DNA from 4 places in the Streptomyces sp. NPDC031418 genome. Region 1 is predicted to be linked to each of the others. Evidence: riboswitches for the same ligand, from Rfam matches in the RefSeq annotation. Region 1 holds a riboswitch; each other region holds the start of a gene.
What was found. A riboswitch is a leader RNA that binds a small molecule or an ion and turns the genes downstream of it on or off. The one in region 1 is predicted to bind cyclic di-AMP.
Positions count from the first base shown of each region.

Region 1 (3,475 bases):
TCAGCGTCGTGAGCTGCTCCTTCGTCAGGGTCAGGTTCGCCACCTCCGTCAGGGCCGGCAGCTGGGACACCGTACGGGCCGAGGCGATGGGAGCCGCCACCGTCGGCTGGGCGGCGAGCCAGGCCAGGGCGACCGTGGCGACCGGGGCCTCATGGGCGGCGGCGACCTCGTCCAGGGCGGCGAGGACCCGCCGGCCGCGCTCGGACTCCAGGTGCTTCGCGGCGGCTCCGGCGCGGGCGCTGTCGACCGTCGCACCGGGGCGGTACTTGCCGGTCAGGAAGCCGGAGGCGAGGGCGTAGTACGGGACCGCGGACAGGCCCTCGCGGGCGGCGAGGTCCTGGAGGTCACCCTCGTAGGTGTCGCGGGAGACCAGGTTGTAGTGGGGCTGGACGGCGACATAGCGGGCCAGGCCCTCGCGGGCGGAGAAGTCCAGGGAGGCCTGAAGGCGCTCGGCGCCGATGTTGGAGGCGGCGATGTGCCGGACCTTGCCCGCCTTCACCAGCTCGTCCAGGGCGCCGATGATCTCCTCGACCGGCACCTCGAGCTGGTCGTAGTGGGTGTAGTACAGGTCGATGTAGTCGGTGCCGAGACGGCGCAGGGAGGCGTCGGCGGCGGCCTTGATGGTGGCCGCGGACAGGCCCTGGAACTCGGGGTGCTGGCTGACCTTGGTGGCGACGACGACGTTGTCGCGGTTGCCGCGCGCCTTCAGCCACGCGCCGATGATCGTCTCCGACTCGCCGCCCTTGTTGCCCTCGGCCCAGGCCGAGTAGACGTCCGCGGTGTCGATGAAGTTGCCGCCGGCGGCCGTGTAGGCGTCGAGGACGGCGAAGGAGGTGTCCTCGTCGGCGGTCCAGCCGAAGACGTTGCCGCCCAGGGCGAGCGGGAAGACCTCGAGGTCGGAAGAGCCGAGTGTGCGCAGTGAAGTCATGATCAATGCCAACGCCGGCGAGAGGAAGCGCATTCCTCCGCCGGCGCCGCGTTCACCCGGAAAGCCGGGCCTGTCAGGGGTTGAGGCCCTTGTCGCGCAGCCAGGCCATGGGGTCGATGGCGGTGGGCTGGCCGTCCGGGTGGACCTCCAGGTGCAGGTGCGGCCCGGTGACGTTGCCGGTCGCACCGACGCGGCCGATGACGTCGCCGGTGTTCACCTGCTGGCCGACCGAGACGTTGATCGAGGACTGGTGGCAGTACCAGAGCTGGGTGCCGTCGTCGAGGGTGATGACCGTGCGGTAGCCGTAGGCGCCGGCCCAGCCCGCCTCGGTCACCTTGCCGGCGTGCACCGACTTGATGAGGGTGCCGGTGGGGGCGGCGAAGTCCAGGCCGGTGTGGTAGCCGGAGGACCACATCGAGCCGGGCTGCCCGAAGGTGCCGGTGATCGTGTACGACACGACCGGCAGCGAGTACTGCTTGGCCAGCTCGGCCAGGCGCTTGGCCTCGGCCTCCTTCTTGGCGTCGGCCTCCGCCTTCTGCTTGGCGGCGGCGGCCTTGGCGGCGGCCGCCTGCTCGGCCTTGGCGGCCGCGGCGGCGGTCTGCTTCTCGGAGGCGGCGAGCGCGGCGATGGTGGCCTTGCTGTCGGCCTGCCCCTTCTGCTGCTCGGCCTGGGCCATGATCCGGTTGCGCAGGGCCTCGCCCGCGCCACCGCTCTGCCCGGCCTCGGCCGAGGCCACGCCGACGGTGCCGAGCGTGCCGCCGGCGTCCTTGGGCGCGTCGGCGGAGTCGCCGCCGAAGAGGTGCTCGACGGAGTCCAGGTCCGGCATGGAGACGGAGACCGGCACCTTGCCGGGGTTGGCGCTGGCCATGCCGCCCGCGCCGACGGCGGCCATCACGCCGACACCGAGGACGGTGGAGCTGCGCGCGAAGCCGCCGCGCTGCTTGGCGACGCGGTGCCGACCGCGGACCGGAGCGACGGACTCCGCAGTGGGGTTCCACTCCTCCCAGGGGCCGTCCTCGGCGGCGGGGGAGCCGTATCCGAAGGTGTCCGTCTCGCGCTGAGCGGGTATGAACGGGGCTTCTGGGGCAGGCCGGTTGGACGCCACGCGGGCGCGCTCCTTTCCTTCCTCCGCCTACCGGGTTAGCTGACGGGTTCGGAGCAGGAAGGTCTCCTACGCGCGTAAACCGATCGTGGGCCGAGTCCGCTCGGCAAGTCCACGACGGTGTCCGCGTGATTCACCCCAAGGTGGTGGTTCCCCGGTTCCCTTACGGGATTCGGCGCGTGCGCACGGAGCCGCCTCTTGTGACGGCTGGGACGACCGCGCTGCGTTATCGAACGTTAATAGACCCTGCGGTTACTTTCCAAGCCCGTCCAGCTTGATCGTTAACCTTTTATGCCAGTACTTAAGGGTCACAAGGCCAGCAAACCGGGCGAGTTGACGGCGACTCGGTCACCGTTCAGGAGTCACAGCGTTTTTGATGGTGACTCAGATGTTATGCGCGCGGAGTCGCCCGGTCACTCATCGTGAACCCCCTGCGGGGAGACCCTCAGGGGTGCCGTACGGCGAGCAGCGCCATGTCATCCGCCATCCCTCCCCCGGAGTGCCTCCGCACCTCGTCCGCGAGCCGCCCCAGCAGCGCGCCCGGACCGGCGAAGGTACGGCCGGTAAGCCGCCGCTCGGGGTCGTAGAACCGGCCGTGGGCGTCCCGGGCCTCGGACAGCCCGTCGGTGTAGAGCAGCAGGGTGGCCCCGCCCGGAAAGGCCGCCTCCAGCACCCGGTCCGGCCACACCCCGAGATCACCCATGCCGAGCGGCAGCGCGGGCTCGGGCCCGGCCAGCGTGCGCACCGCGCCGTCGGCGTACAGCAGCAGCGGCGGCGGATGGCCGCGGTTGACGACCCGGACGAGCCCCTCGCCGTGCGGGAGTTCGGCCAGTACGGCGGTGGTGAACCCCTCGAAGGCGTCGATACCGTCCCGCCGGGCGCCCTCGCGGGCCAGCGCCCGCTCCAGCCGCTGCGCCACCTCCTCCAGCGTGGCCTCCTGCTCGGCCGCCTCCCGGAACGCGCCGATCACCACGGCGACCGCAGCGACGGCACCCAGCCCCTTGCCCCGCACATCCCCGACGATCAGCCGGACGCCGTACGGGCTGTCCTGCACCGCGTACAGGTCGCCGCCGATGGACGCGTCCTGCCGGGCCGCCTCGTAACGGGCGGCGATCCGGAAACCGCCGATCCGCGCCGCGGGCTCCGGCAGTACGGCCCGCTGGGCGGCCTCGGCGATCTCCCGGGCGGAGGCCAGCCGCCGGTCACCCAGGCGGACCACCCGGTTGATGGCGCCGGCCAGCACGGCGACGCTGGCCACGGTGACCAGATCGGTGACCGTGGCCACGGCCGGACGGGCACCGCCCTGCGCATGCACGGCGTAGGTGGCGCCGAGCGCCGCGAGGCCGGTCAGCGCGGTGCTGCGCAGCGAACTGAGCGGGGCCGCGATCAGCGCGGCGGCGGTGAAGAAGGGCACGGCGGTGAAGTCCCTCGGCGTCAGCAGGCCG
Region 1 is NZ_JBVIJC010000043.1:3,163-6,637, reverse strand. Features, by position in the region: gene ACZ5CZ_RS38300 (aldo/keto reductase) at 1-928, opposite strand, end outside; gene ACZ5CZ_RS38295 (M23 family metallopeptidase) at 1,002-2,033, opposite strand; cyclic di-AMP (ydaO/yuaA leader) riboswitch at 2,043-2,218, opposite strand; gene ACZ5CZ_RS38290 (PP2C family protein-serine/threonine phosphatase) at 2,476-3,475, opposite strand, start outside.

Region 2 (3,475 bases), on a different contig from region 1:
CTGGTGGCTGCGCGAGCGCTTCGAGAGTGCCGTGCAGGTGCAGGAGGTGCAGCGGGTGGTGAGCGCCGAGGCGCCGGACGGCACCCCCGTCCTCACCGTCCGCACCCACGGCGGCCGTACCGAGCGGCTCACCGCCGACCATGTCATCGCCGCGACCGGCTACCGCGTCGACATCGCGGCGATGGACTTCCTCGGCCATGAGCTGCGCACCCGGCTCGCGCTCAGCCGGGGCACGCCCAAGCTCGGTGCCGGCTTCGTCTCCTCCGTACCCGGCCTGTACTTCACCGGCCTGCCGGCGGCGTCGTCGTACGGACCGGTGATGCGCTTCGTGTGCGGTACGGACTTCGCCTCCCCGCGCCTGGCGAAGCACCTGGCCGCGGCCCACGGCTGAGCTCCGGGCCGACGCGGGGCGTCATCAGCGGGAAGACACACACCAGTTGGGGGTGATCAGCACACAAGTGCGCGCTGTGACAGATGAGTCGGCGGGGCGTGGTGTCCGTATTCTCTGATCATGGCACCCTCCCCCGCATATTCACTCATCGCCACCGACCTGGACGGAACCCTGCTGCGCGGTGACGACACCGTCTCCGACCGGTCGCTCGCCGCGCTCGCGCGGGCGGCGCGGGCCGGTGCCCGGCATCTGGTGGTCACGGGCCGCCCGGCCCCGCGGGTACGGCCCCTGCTGGCCGTGCTCGGCTGCACGGGGCTCGCGGTATGCGGGCAGGGCGCGCAGGTCTACGACGCCGGGGCCGGCCGTCTGGTGTGGTCGGTCCGGCTGGACCGGGAGCTGGCCGAGACGGCGCTCGGCAAGATCGAGGCGGAGGTGGGACAGGTCTTCGCCGCCGTCGACCAGGACGGGGTGGACGGGCTCACGCTCATCGAGCCCGGGTACCGGATGCCGCATCCGGCCCTGCCCGCCGTCCGGGTCGGCCGGCGCGACGACCTGTGGTGCGCGCCCATCAGCAAGGTGCTGCTGCGCCACGCCACCCTGTCGGACGACGAACTGGCGGCCACCGCGCGCGCGGTGGTGGGGTCGCTGGCGACGGTCACCATGTCGGGCCCGGGGATGGTGGAGCTCCAGCCGCGCGGGGTGACCAAGGCGACCGGGCTGGCGCTGGCCGCCGAGCGGCTCGGCACCGGCGCCGACCGGGCGCTGGCGTTCGGGGACATGCCCAACGACGTCCCGATGTTCGAGTGGGCCGGGCACGGGGTCGCCATGGCCAACGCGCATCCGGAACTGAAGGCGGTGGCCGACGAGGTCACCCTGTCGAACGAGGACGACGGCATCGCCGTCGTCCTCGAAAGACTCTTCCCTACCGACTGACCGGTTCTTCAGTAGGCACCGGCCGGTCGGGGACCTCAGTACGCGCCGAAGACGTTGTCGATGGACCCGTACCGCGCGGCGGCGTAGTTGCAGGCGGCCGTGATGTTCGCGACCGGGTCGTAGGGGTCGAAGGAGGTGCCGGCCACGTGGTAGGCCTGGAAGGTCGGGTCGATGACCTGGAGCAGGCCCTTGGAGGGGATGCCCGCGGCGGCGTTGGAGTCCCAGAGGTTGATGGCGTTCGGGTTGCCGGAGGACTCCCGCATGACATTGCGGTAGATGCCGTTGTAGGTGCCCGGGATGCCCTTCTGGGCCATGATCGCGAGCGACTCGCGGATCCAGCCGTCGAGGTTGTTCGGGTACCCGGCGAGCGTGGTGGAGGCCGTGGCGGTCGTGCCGGTGGCGGCGGACGCGGTGGTGGCGCCGATGAGCGGCAGGGCGAGGACGGCGACGCCGGTGCCGGCGACGGCGAGCGCGCGGACGAGGCGGTTGGTGCGGGGACGGCGGGGCTGAGCGGCAGCAGACATGGGGGCGTTCCTCTCCGGCGCCTGCGAGGTGAGCTGTCGGGTTCGGGCGGGGAGGTGCCCGGCCGTGCCCTGGAGGAGGCATGGCTTCACCCCTAGCCGGGCCGGTGCGGCGTGTGCCTTCCGGTCCGGCGGCTTACCTGGGTCCCCCGCTCCTGCCGTACGAATGGGTTCGTGGATGGGTATGCGGGCGGCGGCAGGATTCGGCGTCCGCCCGACGGCCCGGAACGTATGCGAGAGCACATGTCGGGAACAAGTACTGGATTCACACAACGCACTATTTGACCTTGGTCTGCGCCATATGGGGTACTTGATCCTTTGCGGTTGCCAATGCTCAACTCGCTTGCAGGGCAAGGAGGAAGCGGGCCTGCGGGGGAGGGGTGCCCGGGAGTGGCCGCGTGACCCAATTCACGGAATAGCAAGTCATTCCAAAACGGACATGAGGGATTCAAGGTACCCATTGGATCTAATGGGTGTAATGGATGTAATGGAGTTGCCCGCGCGGCGCGACAAGGCGCTCGGAGTTCTGTTAAGTCGATAGATGTCCGTTCTTACCATCCGATCGGAACCTTAGTGATCATGATCCGATGTCGACCGGGCTGGACCGGTGGGCGCTATCGGTGATCGAAACAGGACCGGATACGCTGACTCGAGTGATGGCAGCGACCTATCGACAAACCGTGTAATCGCCAGCAGACACCAGCAGACAGGAGACCCCTCGTGACCGTCGTCGGGCCGTTCGGGCTGAGCGTGCGGGACCAGGCTCTGGAAGCCGATGTCCAGGCCGGATTGACGGCTGTCGAGGAAGGCTTGCTCGAGGCCACCAAGAGCGAGGTTCCGTTCATCACGGAGGCCGCACAGCACCTCGTACGGGCCGGCGGGAAGCGGTTCAGGCCACTGCTCGTCATGCTCGCGGCGCAGTTCGGCGACCCCTACGCCCCGGGCGTGGTGCCGTCGGCCGTCGTCGTCGAGCTGACCCATCTGGCCACGCTGTACCACGACGACGTCATGGACGAGGCCGCCGTGCGGCGCGGCGTGGACAGCGCCAACACCCGCTGGGGCAACTCCGTCGCGGTCCTCACCGGCGACTTCCTCTTCGCCCGGGCCTCCCAGATCCTCGCCGACCTGGGCCCCGAGGCGGTCCGGGTCCAGGCCCTCGCGTTCGAACGGCTGGTCACCGGCCAGATCCTGGAGACCGCCGGTCCCTCGGACGGCCGTGACCCGGTCGAGCACTACCTGGACGTGCTCGCCGGCAAGACGGGCTCGCTGGTGGCGGTCTCCTGCCGGTTCGGCGCGATGATGTCCGGCGCCGACGAGACGGTCGTCGACGTCCTCACCCAGTACGGCGAGCGGCTCGGGGTCGCCTTCCAGCTCGCCGACGACGTCCTGGACATCGCCTCCGACTCGCACGAGTCCGGCAAGACCCCGGGCACCGACCTGCGCGAGGGCATCCCGACCCTCCCCGTGCTCCGGCTGCGCGAGCGGGCGGCCCGGCTGGGTCTGCCCGAGGACATCGCGCTGTGCGAGCTGCTCGACTCCGACCTCAGCGACGACGCACGGCACGCCGAGGTGCTGACCGCGCTGCGTGCCCACCCCGCGCTGGAGCAGGCCCGCCGGGACACGGTGCGGT
Region 2 is NZ_JBVIJC010000008.1:13,547-17,021, reverse strand. Features, by position in the region: gene ACZ5CZ_RS12765 (FAD-dependent oxidoreductase) at 1-391, shown strand, start outside; gene ACZ5CZ_RS12760 (HAD family hydrolase) at 512-1,324, shown strand; gene ACZ5CZ_RS12755 (transglycosylase SLT domain-containing protein) at 1,360-1,848, opposite strand; cyclic di-AMP (ydaO/yuaA leader) riboswitch at 1,854-2,033, opposite strand; gene ACZ5CZ_RS12750 (polyprenyl synthetase family protein) at 2,566-3,475, shown strand, end outside.
Region 2: it holds a riboswitch for cyclic di-AMP, as region 1 does, so the genes downstream of both, ACZ5CZ_RS12755 (transglycosylase SLT domain-containing protein) here and ACZ5CZ_RS38295 (M23 family metallopeptidase) in region 1, are expected to answer to the same signal.

Region 3 (3,475 bases), on a different contig from region 1:
CCGCCGAGGAGTTCGCGGCCGAGCTGGAGCGCGCGGGTGCCACCCTCGACACGCACGCCGACCACCCGGGTGTCCGGCTCAGCCTGGAGGTCCCGGCCTCCCGTCTGGCCAAGGGCCTCGGCCTGCTCGCCGACGCGCTGCGCGCGCCCGCCTTCGCCGAGAGCGAGGTCGAGCGGCTGGTCCGCAACCGCCTGGACGAGATCCCGCACGAGCTGGCCAACCCCTCCCGGCGCGCCGCCAAGGAACTCTCCAAGGAGCTGTTCCCGGCGACCTCGCGCATGTCCCGGCCGCGGCAGGGCACCGAGGAGACCGTCGAGAAGATCGACGCGGCGGCCGTGCGCGCCTTCTACGACCGCCATGTGCGCCCCGGTACGGCCACCGCGGTGGTGGTCGGCGACCTCACCGGTGTCGACCTGGACGCGCTGCTCGGCGACACCCTGGGCGCCTGGACCGGCACCCCGGGCGAGCCGCGCCCCGTGCCGCCGGTGAGCGCCGACGACACCGGGCGCGTGGTGATCGTGGACCGGCCCGGCGCCGTCCAGACCCAGCTGCTCATCGGCCGGGCCGGCTCCGACCGGCACGACCGGGTGTGGCCCGCGCAGGTGCTCGGCACCTACTGCCTGGGCGGCACCCTCACCTCCCGCCTGGACCGCGTCCTGCGCGAGGAGAAGGGCTACACCTACGGCGTGCGCGCCTTCGGACAGGTCCTCAGGTCGGCTCCGGACGGCACGGGCGTGTCGATGCTCGCGATCAGCGGCTCGGTGGACACCCCGAACACCGGCCCGGCCCTGGACGACCTGTGGAAGGTGCTGCGCACCCTCGCGGCGGAGGGCCTGACCGACGCCGAGCGGGACGTCGCCGTGCAGAACCTGGTCGGTGTGGCGCCGCTGAAGTACGAGACGGCGGCGGCCGTCGCGAGCACCCTGGCCGACCAGGTCGAGCAGCACCTGCCCGACGACTTCCAGGCCACGCTGTACCAGCAGCTGGCCGCGACGGGCACGGTGGAGGCCACGGCGGCCGTCGTGAACGCCTTCCCGGTGGACCGCCTGGTGACCGTGCTCGTCGGTGACGCTGCGCAGATCAAGGCGCCGGTCGAGGCGCTCGGCATCGGCGAAGTCACCGTGGTGGCGGCCGAGTAGCCGAACGCCGCGCGGCGGCCGGGCACGGCCTGGCGGCAGTGCACGGGCGTGGGGCCCTGACGACCTACGGGCCGTCAGGGCCCCACGGCATTCCCGGCTGTTGCACCGTGTTCCCCAGATGCCCGGTTTGGGGCGGAGGTTGCCCGTCTGCCCTGTGGGATGCACTACAAAAACGGTGATCTGTTTGGGGTTTGACTTCGCCGCCCCTTAGCGTCGTCCGGGCTGTTCGTCGGTAGACAGTGCGCCGCGCCCGCGGCACCGGACAGCCATCGCCGAGTCCCCGTACGGCGCGAGCCAGGGGAGCCGGGGACCCACAGCAGTCCCTGGGGTGAATCGGACGCCCGCGCGTGAGCGAGGGGGTCCGTAGGAGACCTTCCTGCTCCGAACCCGTCAGCTAACCCGGTAGGCGAGAGGGAAGGAAAGGAACAGCCACTTCATGGCGTTCATGTGCGCCACCGGGAAGCACCGCAAGCCCGGCCGGGTCAAGCGCACCACCGCTCAGGCGGCCGGTGTCGCGGCCCTCACCACCACCGGGGTCATCGGCACCCTCGCGGCCTCTCCGGCGCTCGCCACGGAGAACTCCGTCGAGCAGACCGGCCTCACCCCGGTCCTCACCGTCAGCGACGACGTCGCCCGGCACATCGACGCGCAGGCGGCCGCCCAGAAGGAGGCCGCGCAGCAGCAGGCGGTCGAGCGGGCGGCGGCGCAGAAGGCCCAGCAGGAGCGCGTGGCCGCGGCCCGTGCCGCCCGCGCGGCCGAGCGCGCGCGGCTGAACGCCTTCGTCGCGCCGATAGCGCACTCCTACGTCTCCACGGGCTACAAGGCCAGCAGCTCCCTGTGGTCCTCCGGCTCGCACACCGGCATCGACTTCCACGCGGCGACCGGCACGCCCGTGCTCGCGGTCGGCTCCGGCACCGTCGTCTCCACCGGCTGGGGCGGCGCGTACGGCAACCAGATCGTGATCCGGATGGCCGACGGCATGTACACCCAGTACGGGCATCTGTCGTCCATCGGCGTCACGGTCGGTCAGAAGGTCACCCCGGGCCAGCACATCGGGCTGTCCGGCGCGACCGGCAACGTCACCGGACCGCACCTGCACTTCGAGGCCCGTACGACCCCGGAGTACGGCTCCGACATCGACCCCGTCGCCTACCTCCGCACGCACGGTGTGAACGTCTGACCCGGCCTCGCCCGGCATCGGCGGCCCCGGCCCATCGGCCGGGGCTTTCGCCGTTTTTCGCAGTGTCCGCCTGATCCGCTGTCCAAAAAATATCCCTGGATTCCGGCCCGCCATCGGAAATTCCGGCTCATTGCAATAGAGTCACGGAACACACGTCCATCGTCGACGTTTCACGGGGATTAAGGCGGAGGTCGGTCATGCGTATTCCGGCGCACTCGGTGTGCACGGCCATCCGGGACGACATCGTCGCGGGTGTCTACGAGCGCGGCGGCCGCCTCACCGAGGATGTCCTGGCCCGCCGCTACGGCGTTTCCCGGGTCCCGGTCCGCGAGGCGCTGCGGACCCTGGAGGCCGAGGGCTTCGTGGTGACCCGCCGGCACGCGGGCGCGTGCGTGGCCGAGCCGACCGAGCAGGAGGCCGCCGACCTGCTGGAGATGCGGATGCTGCTGGAGCCGCTCGGGGCGGCGCGGGCCGCGCAGCGGCGCACCGAGGCCCATCTGAAGGTGCTGCGCGGCCTCGTCCGGCTGGGCCAGGAGCGGGCCCGGCGAGGTCACAGCGAGGATCTGCGCTCGCTGGGGGGCTGGTTCCACGAGACGCTCGCCCAGGCCTCCGGCAGCCCCTCGCTGACCTCGATGCTCACCCAGCTGCGGCACAAGATCGCCTGGATGTACACGGTGGACGCCACGCCGAGCCCGGTGGACTCCTGGGCGGAGCACGGCGCGATCGTGGACGCGGTGGCGCGCGGCGACGGCGAGCGCGCGCGTGCGCTCACCGCCCTGCACACCGAACGCACCACGGCCGCGCACCGCCTCCGTTTCTCCGCCGCGGCGGAACGTGTGAGGACTTCGCAACACGCCGTAAACACGCCGAGCCTGCGGCATTAACACGGACGCCGTATACAAAGAAGAGTAATTCGGTGGCAGTGTATTTCCGCTGCCCGAATTACGGTGTGCTCGCATCGTCGCGGAAAACGAAGGAGCCGCGCCGCCCGGAAAAGGGCGGCGCGGCTCCGGCATTCAGTGGGCCGATGTTCAGACCGTTTCGGGCAGCTCTTCCAGGCCCTCGGCGACCAGCTTGGCCAGCCGGTCCAGGGCGGCGTCCGCGCCCTCGGCGTCGGAGGCGAGGACGATCTCCTCGCCGCCCTGGGCGCCCAGGC
Region 3 is NZ_JBVIJC010000024.1:8,209-11,683, reverse strand. Features, by position in the region: gene ACZ5CZ_RS30480 (M16 family metallopeptidase) at 1-1,139, shown strand, start outside; cyclic di-AMP (ydaO/yuaA leader) riboswitch at 1,400-1,563, shown strand; gene ACZ5CZ_RS30475 (M23 family metallopeptidase) at 1,576-2,319, shown strand; gene ACZ5CZ_RS30470 (GntR family transcriptional regulator) at 2,517-3,203, shown strand; gene ACZ5CZ_RS30465 (HPr family phosphocarrier protein) at 3,351-3,475, opposite strand, start outside.
Region 3: it holds a riboswitch for cyclic di-AMP, as region 1 does, so the genes downstream of both, ACZ5CZ_RS30475 (M23 family metallopeptidase) here and ACZ5CZ_RS38295 (M23 family metallopeptidase) in region 1, are expected to answer to the same signal.

Region 4 (3,475 bases), on a different contig from region 1:
TCGGCCTGAACCAGGCCCAGGGCGCGCACATCAACACCATCAAGATCGGCATCAAGCTGGCGCTGCTGATCGTGATCCTCGGCCTGGTCTATGTGAAGCGCGACGAGGAGACGATCGACAAGGGCCAGTTCGGCCTGGTCGGCGCCCTCACGGCGACGAACGTGTTCATCGCCGTGCTGTGGACCTGACGGCCGCCGGTGCCATGAAGCGAGTCGCGCGCCCCGGTCGTCACCGGTCAGCCCGGGCGCACCACGCTGTGGACGAGTGACTCACCCCAGCGGTACACGGAGTCCTCACGGATGTACGCGCCCGGCTCGGGGGAGTGGATCATCATGCCGTTGCCCGTGCAGAGGCCGACGTGGCTGCTGTCGTCGTAGAAGAAGACCAGGTCACCGGGGCGGGCGTCGGCGAGCGGCACGGGCGTGCCGGAGGCCGCCTGGTCCCGGGCGGAGCGCGGAAGGGTGACGCCGGCGGCCTTCCAGGCGGCCTGGGTGAGGCCGGAGGCGTCGTAGGAGCCGGGGCCGCTGGCACCGGACACGTACGGCCTGCCGATCTGGGCGCGGGCGAAGGCGACCGCCAGCTCGGCCCGGGTGACCTGGGCCCCGTACGCCGGACCGGCACCCTCCGCCCGCTTCCGCCCCGCGAGCGCGGCCGAGCGGGCGTCCGCCTCGGCGGTCAGCCGGAACAGCAGCTCCCGCGCGGTGGCGAGCTTGCGCTGGACGGCGGCCTTGGCGGTCTTCACGTCGTACGGGGCGGCGGCCGATGTCGCCGTGCCCCGGTCGGCGGCAGCCGGTATCGGCGTGCCCCGGTTGGCGACAGCCGATGCCAGCGCGCCCCGGTCGGCCATCGCGCGCGTGCCAGGGCGCTCGCCCCGCGGACCCGCATCGGTGACCTCGCCGAGCGCGTCCCGGCCCGCGTCCCGGCCGCGCGCGTTCCCGCCGGTGGTGGCCCTGGTCCGCTCCGCCGCGTCCTTCACGCGTGAGGCCAGCCGGTTCATCACCCGGCTCGGCGCGAAGTGGTCCTGCGGGAACTCATCGAGCAGCGAAGCGGCCACGTCCGGCGCAGCGGCGAACGGCACCAGGCCCGCGCGGGCCCGGGCGTGCCGCCCCGCGGGCCGGGCGCCCCCCGCGCGCGGGTCGTCCTGGCCCGGGTCGTCCCGGCGCGCTTCCGCCGCGTGCGCCGGTCGCCGCGCGGCCGACGCCTCCGCGGAAGCGGCATGGGCCCCCTGCCGGGCGGCTCCCGGCTCCTCGAAGCGGGTGCCCTGCCGGGCGGCTCCCCGCTCCTCGAAGGGCGCCCCCTGCCGGGCAGCCTCCGCCGCCTCCGCGCGGGCGCGCTGGCGGGCGGCCGCCGACTCCTGCGAGCGTGCGCGCTGCCGGGCCGCCGGTTCCGCCTCCGCGGCCGAGTCGGCGCGGCGGTAGAACTCGTCGATCTTCTTCTCGATCTCCTCCAGGCTGGGCCTGCCGTCGGGGGCGGGGACGGCCTCGGCCGTCTGGGACAGGACGGCCACGGAGGTGAACGCGGCGGTGGCCAGGGCGGGGCCGCGCAGGCCCGGTCCATGGGTGCCGCCGGGCCACGGCTTGCGGTGCGACGCCAAAAGAGGCGACTCCTTCCAACACGCCGCCTACCGGGTTAGCTGTCGGGTTCGGGCGGGTGCTTCGGAAGGGTTGCCCTACGGCGTCGTCCCGGGCGGGAGGTCGGCCGATTCACCCCAGGATCGGTGGGTCCCCGGCTCCGGGCACCCTGCGGGGCGCGCCGGATTCGGCGGAGGCCGCGCGGCCCGGCGAGGTTCGCCGGAGAGGGGTCGTGCGGCCTGACGGCAACCTAGCCAACTCGTGTGCGTCCTGTGAAGGTTGGTGCGAGGTATGTCCGATACATTTCCGTGACCTGGGGGCGCTTGTCTACGCGCGTGAGCAGGCGCTTCCGCAGCGTGAGCGGTCGGCGGGCGCCCCGCGGGCCGTGATCGGCGGGGTCGTCGGTCGGCCGGGTTCCGGGGACGGCGACCGGTTGTCGGTGGGGCACCCTAGACTCGGAGAGCGATGAGCAGCCTCTTTGACGACAGCTTCCTGGCGGACCTCCAGCCCCCGCGTGGGCACGAGGAGGAGCCCCCGCCGCCGACCGAGGACGATCACGCTCCGGAGCCGCTTCCGGACGATCTGTTCGGCGGGAAGTTCGACGTGCCGCCGGACCGGGATTCCTACTACCGCGACGGCGCCCCGCGTCCCGCCATCGACTCGGCGGCCCTCCTGGAGGGGCTGAACGAGAACCAGCGCGCCGCGGTCGTGCACGCCGGCTCCCCGCTGCTCATCGTCGCCGGCGCCGGCTCCGGCAAGACCCGCGTGCTCACCCACCGCATCGCCCACCTGCTCGGCGAGCGGCATGTCCACCCCGGCCAGATCCTCGCGATCACCTTCACCAACAAGGCCGCGGGCGAGATGAAGGAGCGCGTGGAGCAGCTCGTCGGCCCGCGCGCGAACGCGATGTGGGTGATGACCTTCCACAGCGCGTGCGTGCGCATCCTGCGCCGCGAGTCGAAGAAGCTCGGCTTCACCTCGTCGTTCTCGATCTACGACGCCGCCGACAGCAAGCGCCTGATGGCCCTGGTCTGCCGCGACCTGGACCTCGACCCCAAGCGCTTCCCGCCGAAGTCCTTCAGCGCCAAGATCAGCAACCTGAAGAACGAGCTGATCGACGAGGAGGACTTCGCCGCCCAGGCCACCGACGGCTTCGAGAAGACCCTCGCCCAGGCCTACGCGCTCTACCAGTCGCGGCTGCGCGAGGCCAACGCGCTCGACTTCGACGACCTGATCATGACGACGGTCAACCTGCTGCGCGCCTTCCCCGACGTCGCCGAGCACTACCGCCGCCGCTTCCGGCACGTCCTGGTGGACGAGTACCAGGACACCAACCACGCCCAGTACGCGCTGGTGCGCGAACTGGTCGGCACCGGGGAACACGACGAGGACGTCCCGCCCGGCGAGTACGACATCCCGCCCGCCGAGCTGTGCGTCGTGGGTGACGCGGACCAGTCGATCTACGCCTTCCGCGGTGCGACGATCCGCAACATCCTCCAGTTCGAGGAGGACTACCCGAACGCGACCACGATCCTGCTGGAGCAGAACTACCGCTCCACACAGACCATCCTGTCCGCCGCCAACGCGGTCATCGAGCGCAACGAGTCCCGCCGCCCGAAGAACCTGTGGACCAACGCCGGCCAGGGCGCCCGGATCACCGGCTATGTCGCCGACACCGAGCACGACGAGGCCCAGTTCGTCGCCGACGAGATAGACCGCCTCACGGACGCGGGCGAGGCACGCGCGGGAGACGTCGCCGTCTTCTACCGCACCAACGCCCAGTCCCGTGTCTTCGAAGAGGTCTTCATCCGCGTCGGCCTGCCCTACAAGGTCGTCGGCGGCGTCCGCTTCTACGAGCGCAAGGAGGTCCGGGACGTCCTCGCCTACCTGCGGGTGCTCGCCAA
Region 4 is NZ_JBVIJC010000015.1:146,265-149,739, forward strand. Features, by position in the region: gene ACZ5CZ_RS23360 (hypothetical protein) at 1-188, shown strand, start outside; gene ACZ5CZ_RS23365 (C40 family peptidase) at 236-1,594, opposite strand; cyclic di-AMP (ydaO/yuaA leader) riboswitch at 1,602-1,774, opposite strand; gene pcrA (DNA helicase PcrA) at 2,037-3,475, shown strand, end outside.
Region 4: it holds a riboswitch for cyclic di-AMP, as region 1 does, so the genes downstream of both, ACZ5CZ_RS23365 (C40 family peptidase) here and ACZ5CZ_RS38295 (M23 family metallopeptidase) in region 1, are expected to answer to the same signal.